3 regions of the Kitasatospora sp. NA04385 genome follow, and region 3 is predicted to be linked to each of the others. Evidence: riboswitches for the same ligand, from Rfam matches in the RefSeq annotation. Region 3 holds a riboswitch; each other region holds the start of a gene.
What was found. Region 3 has a riboswitch for cyclic di-AMP ahead of HUT16_RS09355 (C40 family peptidase). Riboswitches for the same ligand answer to the same signal wherever they lie in the genome.
Positions count from the first base shown of each region.

Region 1: it holds a riboswitch for cyclic di-AMP, as region 3 does, so the genes downstream of both, HUT16_RS11305 (M23 family metallopeptidase) here and HUT16_RS09355 (C40 family peptidase) in region 3, are expected to answer to the same signal.
Region 2: it holds a riboswitch for cyclic di-AMP, as region 3 does, so the genes downstream of both, HUT16_RS35430 (transglycosylase family protein) here and HUT16_RS09355 (C40 family peptidase) in region 3, are expected to answer to the same signal.

Region 1 is NZ_CP054919.1:2,590,273-2,595,732, reverse strand. It holds gene HUT16_RS11320 (GNAT family N-acetyltransferase) at 1-129, opposite strand, end outside; gene HUT16_RS11315 (PP2C family protein-serine/threonine phosphatase) at 291-1,502, shown strand; gene HUT16_RS11310 (hypothetical protein) at 1,959-2,153, shown strand; cyclic di-AMP (ydaO/yuaA leader) riboswitch at 2,521-2,674, shown strand; gene HUT16_RS11305 (M23 family metallopeptidase) at 2,680-3,711, shown strand; tRNA gene HUT16_RS11300 (tRNA-Gly) at 3,826-3,899, opposite strand; tRNA gene HUT16_RS11295 (tRNA-Pro) at 4,051-4,124, shown strand; gene tig (trigger factor) at 4,337-5,460, shown strand, end outside.
Region 2 is NZ_CP054919.1:7,991,102-7,996,561, reverse strand. It holds gene HUT16_RS35445 (hypothetical protein) at 1-231, shown strand, start outside; gene HUT16_RS35440 (hypothetical protein) at 300-542, shown strand; gene HUT16_RS35435 (MFS transporter) at 840-2,162, opposite strand; cyclic di-AMP (ydaO/yuaA leader) riboswitch at 2,629-2,795, shown strand; gene HUT16_RS35430 (transglycosylase family protein) at 2,799-4,007, shown strand; gene HUT16_RS35425 (CapA family protein) at 4,045-5,238, opposite strand; gene HUT16_RS35420 (diiron oxygenase) at 5,423-5,460, opposite strand, start outside.
Region 3 is NZ_CP054919.1:2,151,162-2,156,621, reverse strand. It holds gene HUT16_RS09365 (NYN domain-containing protein) at 180-1,565, shown strand; gene HUT16_RS09360 (C40 family peptidase) at 1,751-2,788, shown strand; cyclic di-AMP (ydaO/yuaA leader) riboswitch at 3,151-3,307, shown strand; gene HUT16_RS09355 (C40 family peptidase) at 3,318-4,394, shown strand; gene HUT16_RS09350 (C40 family peptidase) at 4,603-5,460, shown strand, end outside.

The DNA of each region.
Region 1 (5,460 bases), 440 kb from region 3:
CCGCCACAACTCCCGGGCCTCCGGCGCCTCCTCGCCACCGCCGAAGGCCACCTCCACGTTCCGGTACCAGGTCTCCCACTCCTCGTCGCGCAGCGGCCGGACGGTCAGTTCGGGGTGTCGAATCGTCATGGGGCCTGCCTACCAGCCGGATCGGGGCCCGGCGAGCGAATAACCGCCCCGCGCCCGACGTGTCCCGGGCGGCCGAAACCCGCCGGGCGTGCCACCTCCGCTGCACCCGGTGCCACCCGGCCCGTCGACGCGGGCACCGGCGGTGGATAAGGTCGGTCCCCATGGCCGGCAGCGCGCGTCCCAGTGCGACGGGCCGGGGCGGCCCGCCGTCCCGCGAACCCGTGACGGCCCGGCTGCGCGCGGCGCTGTACCGGGCCCGGCGCAGGCTGCGCCGCACCGGCGTCGACTACTTCCGCGGCGACGGCGCCGACTGGTGGGCGTTCGCCGCGCTCGCCCTGGCCGTCCCGCTGCTGGTGCTGCTCAACGTCGCCGTCCCCGACTGGGCCCCGCCCACCGCCCTGGTCCTGCCGATCCTGGCCGGCGCGCTGCTGCTGCGCCCCGGCACCCTGGTGCTGCTGTACGCCGCCGCGGCCGCCGGCCTGATCACCGAGTCCGTGGTGCACACCGGGGAGCAGGTGGCCAGCGAGCGCCCCGAGGCGTACACCCACGGCGTCACCCCCGGCGCCGCCCTGGTGGTCGGCGCGGTCGGCGTCGCCGGGCTGCTGGTCGCCCAGTTCCGCCGCCGGATCGGCGTGCCCTGGCGCGGCGGCTCCACCATGCTGTTCGACCTGCGCGAGCGGATCCGGGTGCAGGGCCGCGTCCCGCGGCTGCCCGACGGCTGGCACACCGACACCGCGCTGCGCCCGGCCGGCGGCCAGTCCTTCTCCGGCGACTTCATGGTCGCCGCCCGCACCGGCCCCGGCGGCCGGGTGCTCGAAGTCGTCCTCGCCGACGTCTCCGGCAAGGGCATGGACGCGGGCAGCCGCGCCCTGCTGCTCTCCGGCGCCTTCGGCGGACTCCTCGGCTCGCTGCCCGCCCACGACTTCCTGCCCGCCGCCAACGGCTACCTGCTGCGCCAGGACTGGGCCGAGGGCTTCGCCACCGCCGCGCACCTGGTCCTCGACCTGGACACCGGCGAGTACGAGCTCCTCTCGGCCGGCCACCTCCCCGGCATGCACCGCCTCGCCGGGGCCGGCCACTGGGAGGTCAAGGAGGCCGAGGGGCCGCTGCTCGGTGTCTACGACGGCGCCAAGTTCGAAGGCGTGCGCGGTACTTTGGGCCCCGGCGACGTGCTGATGCTGTGCACCGACGGCATGGTGGAGATCCCCGGCCGGGACTTGGACGAGGGCATGGACCGGCTGATGGGCGAGGCCGACCGGCTGGTCGCCACCACCCCGGTGGCCGGGCGCTCGGGGGCGGCGGTCCGGCTGATCGACAGCGTCGCCAAGCACGTCAACGACGACCGCGCGGTGCTGCTGGTCTGGCGCCGCTGAACGTCACCGGGCGCCGCCGGGCGCCGCGGGCCGGGGCCCGTGCGCGGGCGCCGCGCCCCGGGCCGCCGCCGGTGGCGGGAGTGCACGAAGGGTGAGCAGGAAGTGCCCACGGAGTGTCAAACCAGGGCGTTGATCTTCGGCCAATTCCACTGGCATACCCGGTCGGTGGGCGGATGCCCGGTCTGCCTGCCGCTTTGCCGCCCCGGCCGTGGCGGACCGCATCCCACCGACGGCCCGTCAGGACCCGTCCGCTATCGTCACGGTCGGCGGAAATCAGCCCCAGCACCCGGGTTGGGGCCCCGGGTGACTGGGCAAGTCCTTTACGCACTCCGCACGAGCGACCACACTGAGTCCGGATGGAGTGGTGGGGACACGGGGGGCACGGGCCGGTTTCCGCCTGGAGCCGTCGCCGGTTCCGACCCGAATCCCCGCCACGAATCGAGGAAGTGAGTCCCGGTGGCCTTCTCCGTCTCCGCCCTGGTCCTGTTCGGCATCATCGTCGCCATCTTCATCCGCAACAAGCAGTTGAAGACCGGTCACGCGATCATGGCGGCGCTATTCGGCTTCATGCTCAGCCAGTCGAACATGGCATCCCCGATCACCCAGTTCCTCCAGTCCGTCTCCAAGGCGATCTCCGGCATCGCGGGCTGACTCGCCCGACCCCGGAGCGCACGTTCCGACGGACGGGAGACGCCCCCGGCCGTCGCAGAGTCCTGCCCGCGGGTGACCAGGGTCACCCGCCGCGTCACGCGGGGTCGGCGCCCGGACGCGCACGGTGGCCGAAGTCGCCCACCGTACATGGTTCGTGGGCGCACGGTCATGATCCCGTACGCGCACCGCAGCCCCCCGACGGCACAGCGTGACCTGGCGGACCGTCAGCCCCCTCCCGAGCCCGGGAACGGGGCCTACCGGCGCTTGCCAGCTCCGTGAGCCGTGGGTTTTGCTTCCTCCGCAGCCCGGACATCGGCCGGGTGGGCCACCGAGCGGAACGCCTAGTCCTGCCGCCGTTCGGTGCCGACCAGACACCACGCCACGGCAGGAGCGGGGGAACCACAGGTAGTACGCCGGGCCCGGAACGCACGGGAACGGCTCGGGGTGAAGCCGCGGAGAACGCGGCCGGGCAACTCTCGCCCGAACCCGACAGCTCACCTCGTAGGCGTCGGAGAGGAACAGCTTCATGTCCGCTCAGGGCAAGCACCGCAAGCCGCGCCTGGCCACCGTCGCCCGCATCGCCATCGCCGTCGGCGTCGCCGGCGCCGCGGTCGGCCTCCCGGCCACCGCCGCCTCCGCGCACGGCACCACCGACCAGCACGACGGCGGCCGCTCGTGGGCCAGCGTCTCGGTCGACGCCACCCCCGTCGCCGACCACGGCGCCGCCTCCTCGGCCGCCGCCGAGTCCTACCGGGTCGCCGCCGGCGACACCCTCTCCAAGATCGCCGACGCGAAGAACGTCGACGGCGGCTGGGAGAAGCTCTACCAGGACAACCGCTCGGTCATCGGCGGCAACCCGAACCTGATCTACCCGGGCCAGCAGCTGACCGTCAACGGCAAGGCCGCGACGGGCTCCGCCACCACCTCCTCGGACGCCGCGGCCCCCGCCGCCGCCCCGAAGACCTCGGCCAAGTCGAGCACCGGCACCGAGAAGACCCAGGCCCAGGAGTCGACCTCCTCGTCGTCGAGCGCGAAGTCCTCGACCGCGAAGTCCTCGACCGCCAAGTCGTCGACCGCGAAGTCGTCGACCGCCACCACCTCCACCACCACCTCCACCACCACCGGCGGCAGCAGCTCCTCCGCGAGCTCCTCCTCCGGCTACGTCGCCCCCGCGCCGGGCAGCGTCACCACCGGTTACAAGGTGGCGGGCTCCAGCTGGTCCAGCGGCTACCACACCGGCATCGACTTCCCGGTCGCCACCGGCACCAGCCTCAAGGCGATCGCCAACGGCACCGTGGTCTCGGCCGGCAACGGCGGCGCCTACGGCAACCAGGTCGTCATCAAGCTCGCCGACGGCAAGTACGCCCAGTACGCGCACCTCTCCTCGATCTCCGTCTCGGCCGGCCAGTCCGTGACCGCGGGCCAGCAGATCGGCCTGTCCGGTGCCACCGGCAACGTGACCGGCCCGCACCTGCACTTCGAGATCCGCACCACCCCGGACTACGGCTCCGACATCGACCCGGTCGCCTACCTGGCGGCCCACGGCGTCAACGTCTGATCCCCGGCACCACCCCCGAAGGCCCCGCGATCCGCTGCGCGGGGCCTTCGGGCCGTTCCGGGGCGGGAACGGCGACGGCCCCGGCCGCTGGTGCGGTCGGGGCCGTCGGCCTCGTGGAGCGGGTGACGAGAATCGAACTCGCGTGACCAGTTTGGAAGACTGGGGCTCTACCATTGAGCTACACCCGCACAGGAGCGTCCGTCGCCACCGCGAGGGTGGTGAGGACTGGCTCAGCGTACCTGGTCGGGTCGGTGGATTGCACACTCCTTCGCCGTTGTCGGCTCGCCGATATCGCCCCGGTCGGGGGCGGGCCGACGTGTACTCTTCTGCTCGGCACCACGGGGTGTGGCGCAGGTTGGTAGCGCGTCCGCTTTGGGAGCGGAAGGCCGTCGGTTCGAATCCGGTCACCCCGACCGTGTGCGGCAGGGTCTCGTCGGAGGGCGGGGCCCTGTTGTCGTTCCGGCACCCCGTGCGGCCCCGTGCGGGGCCGCCCCCGGTCCGGCCCCGGTGCCGGGCACAGTCGCTTTCGTGGTACCGGTAGGATGGACCGCTGGCGGTAGTACGGACAGCAATGCAGCCCCAACCGCCTATCGCCCTGACCGCAAGCCCCCTAGGAGACCCAACCGTGAAGAGCGCCGTCGAGACTCTGAACCCGACCCGGGTTCGACTCACCGTCGAGGTGCCCTTCGAGGAGCTCAAGCCCAGCCTCGACGCGGCGTACAAGAAGATCAACCAGCAGGTCACCGTTCCGGGCTTCCGCAAGGGCAAGATCCCGAACAAGGTGATCGACCAGCGCTTCGGTCGTGGCGCGGTGCTGGAGGAGGCCGTCAACGACGCGCTTCCGCGCTTCTACACGCAGGCCGTCGACGAGGGCCAGATCGACGTCCTGGGCCAGCCCGACATCACCGAGATCGAGGGTGTCGAGAACCTGGCCGACGGCGGTGACCTCAAGTTCACCGCCGAGGTCGACGTGCGCCCCGAGGTCACCCTGCCCGAGTTCGCCGAGATCGCGGTCGTGGTCGACCCGATCGAGGTCGGCGACGAGGACGTCGAGAAGTCCCTGGAGCAGCTGCGCGAGCGGTTCGCCTCCGTGAAGGACGTCGAGCGCGCCGCCGGCGAGAACGACATCGTCGTGGTCGACCTGGAGGCCAAGGTCGACGGCGAGGTGCCGGAAGACGGCACCGCCACCGGCGTGAGCTACGAGATCGGCTCCGGCCGCCTGCTGGACGGCATCGACGAGGCCGTGGTCGGCCTGTCCGCCGGTGAGTCCAAGACCTTCACCACCACCCTCAAGGGCGGCACCCAGGTCGGCAAGGAGTCGGAGGTCACCGTCACCGTGACCGCCGTCCAGGAGAAGGAACTCCCGGCGCTGGACGACGAGTTCGCGCAGCTGGCGAGCGAGTTCGACACCCTGGAGGAGCTCCGCGCGGACTCCGTCAAGCGCCTCGAGCGGATGAAGGAGTTCGACCAGGCCACCCAGGCCCAGGAGAAGGTCCTCGACGAGCTGCTCTCGCGGGTCGAGATGGACTACCCGGAGAAGCTGCTCGCGGACGAGATCGGCACCCGCAAGCACAACCTGGAGCACCACCAGCTGGAGCCGATGGGCCTGACCCTCGACACCTACCTCGCCTCCCAGGACAAGTCCCGCGAGGACTACGACAAGGAGACCGAGGAGCAGGCGAAGAAGGGCATCAAGACCCAGTTCGTGCTGGACCAGATCGTCAAGAACGAGGAGCTGGGCGTCAACCA
Region 2 (5,460 bases), 5.8 Mb from region 3:
CTGCTCGGCGGTTACTACTCCTTCCACGCAGCCGGGGACTTCAGCTACCAGGTCGGCTGGCGGGGGACCCCGCCGCTGGCGATGACCGTCGACTCCTGCTCCGGCCTGGGCGGCGGGCGCGCCCAGACGTTCTTCTGCTTCGGCCACGGTGACCGGCGCGGCGCCGACACCACCGATGGCGAGTGGCTGCTCGAGGACCTCTCCGGCCCCTCCCCCGGGGCACCGTCCTGAGCGTCAGCTGCTCCCCCGACGGCCACTGCGTCGAGCTCGCTGCACACCACACAGCGGGGGACGTCGGCATGTTCCTGTTCGGTCTGTGGCTGCTCTCCTTGGCCCCCGGCCTGGGGATCGCCGTGCTGGTCGGCCGCCGTGGCAAACGCCTCGGTCGGCCGCCCCGGACGGGGCCCGGCCCGTCCCTCCGCCCGGGTGGCCTGGGCCTCCGCCCGGGTGGCCTGGGCCTCACCGGGTTCCTGGGCATCGCCGGGTTCCTCGCCCTGCCCGCGCTGGCCCTGCTCTCCGGCATCGTCTCCCTCTTCCTCTGACTCTGACCACCCGCCGCCCGGCTACCGCTCTTCCTCTCCCTTTCCCTGCGTCTCCTGCTGCTCCGCCGCTCCCTGCGGCCTCCGCCCGGGACCACAGCCGGACCGCCCCAGCCGAACCGCTCACCGACGGTGCTTCGGCCGACGGATGATCCGGTTTCCCCGGCCGTCTTCGGGGGCGTCTCGCACCTCCGCGGCACCACGGTGGCGCCGACCGTCACGGGGCAGGGCGGTGACCTGCCCCCATCCGCGGCTCGCCACACTCCGATGGTTCACGGACGGCTGGATCCATGAACGGGGTCACGTTCCCACCGCCACCCCCGGAGCAGGCTCCCGGCCTCCGCAAGCCACCCCGGCCGGCGGGCTCGCCGGCAGGCGGCGGACGGCGGGAAGGGCGAGCAGGGCGAGCGCGGCCGGTACGGCGAGGGCGGTCATCCCGAACAGGGCGGGGCGCACTCCGAGGCCCTCGGAGAGCGGGCCGGCCAGTACCAGCCCCAACGGCATCAGGCCGACGGCGAGCAGGTGGTCGTAGGAGCTGACCCGGGAGAGCACCTGCTCCGGTATGTGCACCTGGAGCGAGGTCTCCCAGAGCACGAAGAACAGGGACACCCCCACTCCGGTGACCGCCTCCAGCGCGGCGATCACCCAGACCGGCGCGCCGGACCCGATGATCAGCGCCTGGCAGGAGGCGACCGCCATCGCCACCGCGGCGACGGCCATCGGGCGGGCGGGTTTCAGGCGGTAGGCGCAGACGTCCCCCACGATCGAGCCGAGGCCGAACGCGATGACCACCACGGCCCACGCCCCGGCACCGCCCCACTCGCGCTCCGCCAGCACCGGCCCGAACACGAACACCGAGGGCAGCACCACCACGTGGTAGACCGCCATCGCCAGCATCCCCGACCACACCCACGTCCGGCTGCGCACCTGCTGCCAGCCGATCCGCAGCTCGGCCAGGAAGCCGAGCCGTTCGGCCCGCGCCACCCCGTCACCGGCGTCACCGGCACCGCCCGGCCCGCCGCTGACCGACCCGCCGCCGACCGGGCCCAGCCGGGCCAGGACGGCGGCGCTGACGGCGAAACTCGCGGCGTCCACCGCCAGCGCGCCGCCGGGCCCGACCGCCGCGATCAGCGCACCGGCCAGCGCGGGCCCGACCACCAGCCCCGTCGACTGCACGAACCCGCGCAGCGCATTCGCCTCGCGCAGCCGGTCGGCGGGGACGAGCAGGGGCAGCAGCCCGGTGGAGGCGGGGAGGAAGAAGGCGTCGGCGACACCGAACAGCGCCATCAGCAGTGCCAGCAGCCCGACCCTGGCGTTGCCGGTGAGCAGCAGCACGGCGGCGGCCGTCTGGACGGCGCAGCGCACCAGGTCGGAGGCCAGCATGATCCGCTGCCGCGGTATCCGGTCCGCCCAGACTCCTCCGGCCAGGGTGAACACCAGCAGCGGGAGCAGTCCGGCGGCCGTGACCAGGCCGACGTCGGCGGCCGAGCCGCCGATCGACAGCACCGCGAAGGGCAGCGCCACGAACGACACCCGGTCTCCCAGGACCGACAGCGACTGGCCGACGAACAGCCGGGCGAACTGGCGCTCGGCACGGAGCACTTCGGGAATCAGGGCACCCACGGAACCTCCTCGACGGATTCGACGGACTCGACGGCACGCCCGCGGCACGGGGACGGCGAGCACGGCGATCGTAGGAAGCCACCGGATCCCCTGTCGCGCGATTTATCCGCAACGCCGACAATGCCCCGATTCGATCGAATTCCCTTGTCCAGAACGGTAGTTGATGCCCCGAGCCCGCTTCCGCCACCGAACCGGGCCGCCTGCCTTCCCCGTTCGCGGCCACCCCAATCCGACCGATCGGACAGACTTCTCCAGCCGATCCGCCGACCCTCCGCCATCCGACGGACGTCCACCACCGCCCGAGGCACCGTCAACCGGTCGTCCACACACCACGCGGCCGCCTGCGTGACGGAGGCGTGATCCCGGCGCGACGCGCTTGTGATTGGCCCGTTCGAGTGAATAGGCTCCTCCCAGCCCGCACCGCCGGGCCCCGCGCGCGAAACGCCGAGCCCTGTCCGCCGCGCCGTCGGGTCGACCACCACACCCTTGGACAGGGGCGGGGGAACCACGATTGTTGCCGTCCCCCACGGCTAGGGGTGAAGCCGTCCGCACCGGGTGACCGGGGTGCGACGGCCGGGCCTCCCTCCCGGTCCGAACCCGACAGCTCACCTCGCAGGCGTGCGGAGAGGATCTCGCATGCTCTTCACGGGTTCGGGACGTCACCGTCGGCAGGGTCCGGCGGAGAAAGCCGCCGAGCGCGCGATCGCGGCGGCCGGCGTGGCCGGTGTCGGCATCGCCCTGCCGCTGCTCGCCGTGACCGGCGCGCAGGCCGCGCCGAGCGCGGTCTGGGACCGGGTCGCCGACTGCGAAAGCGGAGGGAACTGGAGCTCCGACGCGGGCAACGGCCTCTACGGCGGTCTGCAGATCAACGCCCAGCGCTGGACGGACTACGGCGGCACCCAGTACGCCCCGCTGCCGAACGGGGCCACCCGCAGCCAGCAGATCGCCGTGGCCGAACGCATCCTGGCCACCGAGGGCCCCTCGCCCTGGTCCTCGTGCGCGGACGACTCGGGCCTGAACATCGTCAGCGCGCCGGGCGTCGTCGACGCCAACGACTCGGCGGACGAGACGGGTTCGCTGCGCGGCGCCCGCGGCGTCGCGGCGGTCAACGCCGCTCCGGACGGCAGCACCGTCCCGGAGGGCAACAGCGCGCCGGTCTTCTCCGGCCTGCCCGGCTACGACCCGGTCTCGCACGTGTACTGGTACGAGAAGAACGGTGCCTGGTTCTGGACCAGCCACCAGAGCCTGTACGAGCGCTACGTGCAGCTGACGAACCCCCAGCCGCAGCCGAGCGCGCCCACCTCGGCCACCCCCACCCCGGAGGCCCCGGTCACCCAGCCCGTCCCGCCGGTCGCCCCCGGCACCCCGCTGGTGCCCGCCGACCCGACCGCCACCCCCAGCCCGAGCGCGCCCGTCGACGGCAGCAACGGCGGCAACAACGGCGACGGGAACGGCAGCAGCGACAACAACGGGAACGGCAGCGGCCTGTTCCCCACCACCCCGGCCACTCCATCGCCCGGCACGTCGCCCAGCCCGTCCGACGGCACCGGCACCTCCGGCACCGCTCCGGACGCCTCGCCCACCGGCACCGCGACGGCCCCCGCCCCGGACGCGTCCACCGCGCCCGCGGCTCCGGCCGGATCGACGGCCACGCCGTCCACGACGGCCCCGGCGGCGACCTCGTCCGCGCAGGCGTACACCGTCAACCCCGGTGACACCCTGGCCGCGATCGCCCGCGAGCACGCCCTGGACGGCGGCTGGTCCGGGCTCTACCAGTCGAACCAGCAGGTGGTCGGCGAGAACCCGGACCTGATCCGTCCCGGCCAGGTGCTGGAACTGGGCTGACCGGCGCGGCTCCGGCCCGCGCCCGGCTGAGCCGCCGTCACTTCGGGACGGCGGCCAGCCCGGTGCAGCCGCGCAGGCCGTCGCGGCGCTGCTGGGCGGCCTTCGCCGCGCTGCCGGTCTGCGGGACGGGGATGCCCCGACCGTCGATGTGGGCGGGCGTGAAGGCCTCTCCGGTGACGCGGCCGTCGGCGGTGACGGTGAGCGTGGTGACGCCGGTCTCGTCCGAGGCGGTGTAGTTCGAGGTGCCGTACCAGAGGAAGTTGCCGAAGCCGTACGCCACGTAGGTCTTCCCGAGCATGCCCGCGCCGAGCATGGTGTGGGCGTGGGTGCCGACCACGGCGGTGGCCCCGGCGGCGGCGAGCTTCTCGGCGAGGGCGCTCTGCGCCCGGGTCGGGCAGGCCACGCCCTCGTCGCCCCAGTGCAGGTAGACCAGGACCACGGGTGCCTGTGCCTTCGCCCCGGCGACGGCGCGCAGCAGCGCACCCTCGTCGAGGGCGGAGGCGATGCCCGGTTTGTGGGCGCCGGCCCGCCACTTCTGGTTGGTGATCTCGTTGACCTGGCTGGCCGCCAGCACGGCGACCTTCACCCCGCGCACCGTGGTGACGTGGGGGGCGTACGCCTCCTCGGCGTCCTTGCCGATGCCCACCACCGGTATCGGGGAGGCGGCCTTGGCGGCGAGGGTGTCGGCGAGGCCGTCGGGGCCGAAGTCGACGGCGTGGTTGTTGGCCTGGGAGACCACGTCGACGCCGGCGTCCTTGAGCGCTTCGAGCGCCCTGGGCGTGGTGCGGAAGGTGTAGGTCTTGGGTTCGGCCCTGCCGCGGGAGGTGATCGCGGTCTCCAGGTTGAGCACCGCCAGGTCCGCGGCGGAGAGCGTGCGGGAGATCGGGCCGAGCGCGGTGTCCGCCGTCGCGGCGCCGAGCCGGGAGGCGGTCCGCCCCTCGAAGTGGACGTCCCCGGCGAACGCCACCGTGATGCTGCCGCCCGCGCCGCTGTCCGCCGGGCCGGAGCCGGAGCCGGTCGGGGTGCCGCTGCCCGGGGCGCCGGGGGTCGGCTCGGCGGGGGTCGGAGCCCCGGACGCCGAAGCGGCGGACGTCGGCGGGGCCCCGGCGACCGTGGCGCCGGCCGTGGCGGCCCGGTCCCCGGACGGGGACGGTCCGCCGCACCCGGCGACGGCAGCGAGCAACAGGACTGCGGTGGCGGCGGCGGTGGTGCCGACCGTGGCGCTACGCATGAACGGACCCCCCGGCGGTTCGGTGACGACGCACTTTATCCGCGCCGCTCGAACACCGGAAGTACACATCGGCGCCGCACTGTCACGGTTGCGCCCCGAAGCCGCCGGAGCAGCTCACCGGCCCACCGCCCGGCCGCCGGTCCGGCCATCCGCCCGGCGGTCGACCGCCGTTCGACCACCGGGCTCAGGCCACCACCCCGGCCGCGCGCAGCAGCCAGCGGT
Region 3 (5,460 bases):
CGACTTCGACCGCCCCGCGTTCCCGTCCGCCCCGGACGGGGGCGCGGGGCGGACTCGTCGGCGGGGTGCTGTCGGTGCGGCACGGTAGACGGGACAATTGGCAGCAGCGGCGGACACCAACGCCCCGCCCGGCACCCGCCGGAGGGGCCCGCCCGGGATCAGGATCGGAGCCGAGGACAGTGGCGGAGGCAGCGAACGCGCCCGCGGACACGGACGGGACCGCGCCCGCCCCGGCCCCGGAGCCGCACGGCGGCACGGAGACGGCCGGACGCCCCCTGCCGGAGGGCGTGCGCCGACGGGTGGTCGGCATCGCCTCGGACGCGCTCGGCGGCATCGCGGCCGGCGAACTGCCCGCCTCGCTGCGCCCGTACGCCAAGTTCACCCCGGCCCGGCGGGCCAAGTACGCGGCGACCGCGCTGGCCGCCGCGCTGGAGTCGGACCCGGCCTTCCGGGTCCGGATAGCCGAGCGGCTGCGGCTGGGCCAGCCCGACCTGGTGCAGGCGCTGGAGGCGGGCACCGCCCCGGCCGCCGCCGACCCGATGGACGTCGCGGCCGCCGCCTACCTGGTGCGCCCGTCCGGCTGGGCCCGGCTGGTGGAGGAGGCCGGCGAGGAGGCCGAGCGGGTCGACGCCGAGGGCGCGGCCGCCGAGGCGGCCCGGCTGGCCGAGCGGCTCCAGGGGGAGCTGGCGGAGGCCCGGGCGGGCGCCCGGGCCGAGCTGGAGCGGCACCGGGCCGAGGCCGAGGGGGTGCGCAAGGAGGCGGAGTCGCTGCGCAAGAAGGTCCGCTCGCTGGAGGCGGACACCCGCCGGGCGCAGGCCGAGAGCCGACGGCTGGCCGGGGAGCTGGAGGCGGCCCGGGCCGCCGCGGCCGTCGAGCGCAGCGCCGCCGAGGGCGAGGCCAGGCGGCTGCGGCACCGGGTCGCCGAGCTGGAGGCCGCGGTGGAGAGCGGGCGGCGCACCGCCCGCGAGGGCCGCAGCGTCGAGGACATGCGGCTGCGGCTGCTGCTGGACACCGTGCTGCAGTCCGCCCAGGGCCTGCAGCGGGAGCTGGCGCTGCCGGTGACGGCGCTGCGCCCGGCCGACCTGGTGGAGGCGGTGGAGCCCGGTTCGGCCTCGCCGCACGACGTGGCCCGGCGCGGCCTGGCCGAGGACGACCCGGCGCTGCTGGACCAGCTGCTGGCCATCCCGCAGGTGCACCTGGTGGTGGACGGCTACAACGTGACCAAGACCGGCTACCCCCAACTGCCGCTGGAGCAGCAGCGATTGCGGCTGCTGGGCGGGCTGGCCATGCTGGCCCAGCGCACCCAGGCCGAGGTGACCTGCGTCTTCGACGGCCAGGACCTGGACGTGCCGGTGATCATGGCCCCGCCGCGCGGGGTGCGGGTGCGCTTCAGCCGCACCGGGGAGACCGCGGACGAGCTGATCCGCCGGCTGGTGCGGGCCGAGCCGCAGGGCCGCCCGGTGGTGGTGGTCTCCGCGGACCGGGAGGTCGCCGACGGGGTGCGCAAGGCCGGTGCCCGGCCGGTGGCCTCGGTGCTGCTGCTGAACCGGCTGGCCCGCAGCTGAGACGGGGTCAGGGGGCCGCCGGGCGGCCGGAGTGTGACGGTCCGGTGAAAGGGGGCGGGTGGTCGAGACCGGAAGCCCCCCGGGAGTGGACGCGGAGGTGGGGACTTCACTAGGGTCTGGCGTCAAACCTATATTCCGGACCATCACTCGTTGGGGTGAGTCCAGCAGGAAGAAGGAGCACCCCCTTGGCCTCCCACCGCCGTCCCAAGCAGCCGAGCCGTGCGCGGATCTCCGTGTTCACCGCCGCCGCCGCGACCGCGGTCGCCCTGACGGCCCAGGCCAGTGCGCACGCCGCCCCGGCCCAGCCGAACAAGGACGAGGTCAAGGCGCAGGTCGACAAGCTGCTGGAGGAGCAGGAGCAGGCCGCCGAGAAGTACAACGGCGCCAAGGAGCGGGCCGACCAGCTGCGCAAGCAGGCCACCGACCTGCAGGACCAGGTGGCCCGCGGCCAGGAGCAGCTGACCGAGCTGGCCTCCGGCCTCGCGGCGGTCGCCGGGGACCAGTACCGGCAGGGCGGCGTCGACCCGTCGATGCAGCTGATGCTCTCCTCCGACCCGGACCAGTACCTGACCAAGGCGTCCTCCTTCGACCAGGCCGCCAGCACCCAGGCCGAGACGCTCAAGTCCCTCAAGGACCAGCAGCGCCGCCTGGACCAGCAGAAGCAGGAGGCCGCCCAGGTCCTGCAGGAGCTGGACAGCCAGACCCAGGCGCTCAACGACGCCAAGAACGACGTCAACGCCAAGCTGGCCGAGGCGCAGAAGCTGCTCTCCAAGCTCAACGCGGCCGACCGGGCCGCGATCCTCCAGGGCGGCAGCGGCACCGCCTCGCGCAGCGCCTCCCGGGTCGACCCGTCCACCCTGCCGGCGGCCAGCGGCTACGCGGCGGTCGCGGTGAGCGCGGCGCTCGGCAAGCAGGGCTCGCCGTACGTGTGGGGCGCCACCGGTTCGAGCACCTTCGACTGCTCGGGCCTGATGGTCTGGGCGTACAAGCAGGCCGGCGTCTCGCTGCCGCGCACCTCGCAGTCGCAGGGCAGCTACGGCGTGAACGTGGGCACCGACTGGCACAACGCGCAGCCCGGTGACCTGGTCATCTACTACGGCGACCGGCACCACGTCGGCATGTACATCGGCAACGGCCTGGTGGTGCACGCGCCGCGCACCGGCGACGTGGTGAAGACGATGAAGGTCGACACCCTGCCGATCTCCACCATCCGCCGGGTCTGACGGACCGACGAACCGGACAAACGCCCCACGGGGCGACAACTGACGCATCGTGACACGCCCGGACGGGTCGGGATCCCGCTGTGATCCGCAACACGTCCGGGTGTGGCGTTTCTCGACCACATCGTGAGAATTACTACGCTGAGTGTAATGAATCGGTCACCTTCGGTCATATTTGGCAAGGTATTTGATTCAGAATCAGATTTTTTTCCGACAAGGATTTGAACGGATCACGGATCGGTTACTAGGGTCGTGCCTCGACCACCGCAGTGTCGATCGCCCAAGGGGGGCGGCGGCGGAGGTCGCCGCCGAGTCCGTGAAGCAGCGGGCAGACCGTCACCACCGGGTCTGCCGACGGGGATACCCCTGCGGGGGTGCTGTCGAACGGAGCCGGGGAACCACGTTCCCCCGGGGTGAATCGGCGCCGGGTCGGCCGCGGTGCGCGGGCGGTGAGGCGTCGTAGGGCATGTCTTCCGGCCCGAACCCGTCAGCTCACCCGGTAGGCGGTGTGAGGAAGAAGGAGTCCGCCTTCGTGGCGTCCCATCGCCGTCCCAAGCCCGTCGGCCGTGCCCGGGTCTCGATTCTCACTGCCACCGCCGCCGCTGCCGTGGCGCTGTCCGCCCAGGGCGGGGCGCACGCCGACCCCGCGCCGACCAAGGACCAGGTCAAGCAGCAGGTCGACCAGCTCAACGAAGAGGCCGAGGTCAAGACGGAGGCGCTCAACGCCTCCGTCGAGAAGCAGCAGGAGCTGCAGAAGCAGGTCGGCCAACTGCAGGACCAGCTCGCCCGGCAGCAGGAGCAGGTGACCACCGCCCAGGAGGGCCTGGCCGGCATCGCCGCCGAGCAGTACCGCACCGGGAGCATGCCGCAGACCATGCAGCTGATGCTCTCCAGCAGCCCGGACGCCTTCCTCGGCAAGGCCGGCACCATGAACGCGGTCGGCTCCACCCAGGCCGACCTGCTCAAGACCTTCAAGGGCGAGCAGGCCAAGCTGGACGCCCAGCGCAAGGAGGCGGAGGCCAAGCTCGCCGAGCTGGACGCCACCACCAAGTCCCTCCAGGCGGACAAGGAGGAGGTCCGGGGCAAGCTGGCCAAGGCCCAGGACCTGCTCAACACGCTGACCCAGCAGGAGCGCGAGCAGCTCGCCGCGGCCGAGGCCAAGGCCGCCGAGGACGCCAAGGCGAAGGCCGACGCCGCCGCCCCGGAGCGGGCCTCCCGGGACACCTCCCGGCAGGAGCTGAACGCCCCGGCGTCCTCCAGCTTCTCGGGCAACGCGGTCGGCGCGGCCGTCTCCAAGCTGGGCAGCTGGTACTCGTACGGCGCGGCCGGCCCGAGCACCTTCGACTGCTCCGGCCTGATGCAGTGGGCCTACAAGCAGGCCGGGGTGTCCATCCCGCGCACCTCGCAGGCGCAGGCCTCGGCCGGCACCAGCCTGGGCACCAACATCGCCAACGCCCGGCCCGGCGACCTGATCATCTACTACGGCGACCAGCACCACGTCGGCATGTACGTCGGCAACGGGCAGATCATCCACGCCCCGCACACCGGCGCGCAGGTCCGCTACGAGTCGGCGACCGTCATGCCGATCAACAAGATCGTCCGGATCTGACGGCCCCCCGCGACCCGCGGCCCGGTACCCCGCACGGGGTGCCGGGCCGTTCTCGTGCTGGTGTCCGATTCGCGGTCAAATATTCGTGACTGTCGGGGTTTGGACTGGATCGATCCGACTCGCTAACCTCTGCCCCCGGGCCCCCGCGAGGACGGCCGTCCGACGGCGGGCGGCGGCGGAGGCCGGCCGCAGATCGGAGCCGTCGCGCGTGTCCGTGCACCGTCGCACCCCACTGCCCGGCGTCCAGCGCCTCGCCCGCGCCCTGGCGCTCACCGCCGCCGCCACCGGCGCGCTCGGGCTCACCGTGAGCGGGGCCGCCGCCGCGCCGCTCAGCCCGGCCGATCCGGTGGGCCGCAGCGAGGTCAAGGCCCGGGTCGACCAGCTCTACGAGGAGGCCGAGCAGGCCTCGGAGAAGTACAACGCGGCCCAGGAGCAGCAGAAGCGGCTGCAGACCGAGGCCGCCGGCCTGCAGGACCAGGTCGCCGCCGGGCAGGAGGAGCTCAACCGGATGCGCGGCGACCTGGCCGCCGTCGCCGCCGCCCAGTACCGCTCGCAGGGCATGGACCCCGCGGTCCGCCTGATGCTCGACCAGGACCCGGCCGGCTACCTCACCGGCGCCCGCTCGCTGGAACAGGCCACCGCCCGGCAGGCCGACAGCCTGCGCGAGCTGGCCGAGCGGCAGCGCCGGCTGGACGAGCGGCGGCACGAGGCCGGTGCCAAGCTCGCCGAACTGGAGCAGGCCCGGCAACTGCTGGCCGCCGCCAAGGACGACGTCCGCGACCGGCTGGCCAAGGCCCAGCGGCTGCTGAACGGCCTCGCCCCCGCCGAGCGGGCCAGGATGGCCGCCGACGACGCCCGGGAGGCCCGGCAGCGCGCCACCCGGGGCACCGACCGGCTCGACCTCGGCGACCAGCCGCCCTCCTCCGACCGGGCCGCCGCCGCGCTGGCCGCCGCGATCTCCAAGATCGGTTCCCCCTACGTCTACGGATCGACCGGGCCGGGCACCTTCGACTGCTCCGGTCTGATGTACTGGTCGTGGCGGCAGGCCGGAGTGACCCTGCCGCGG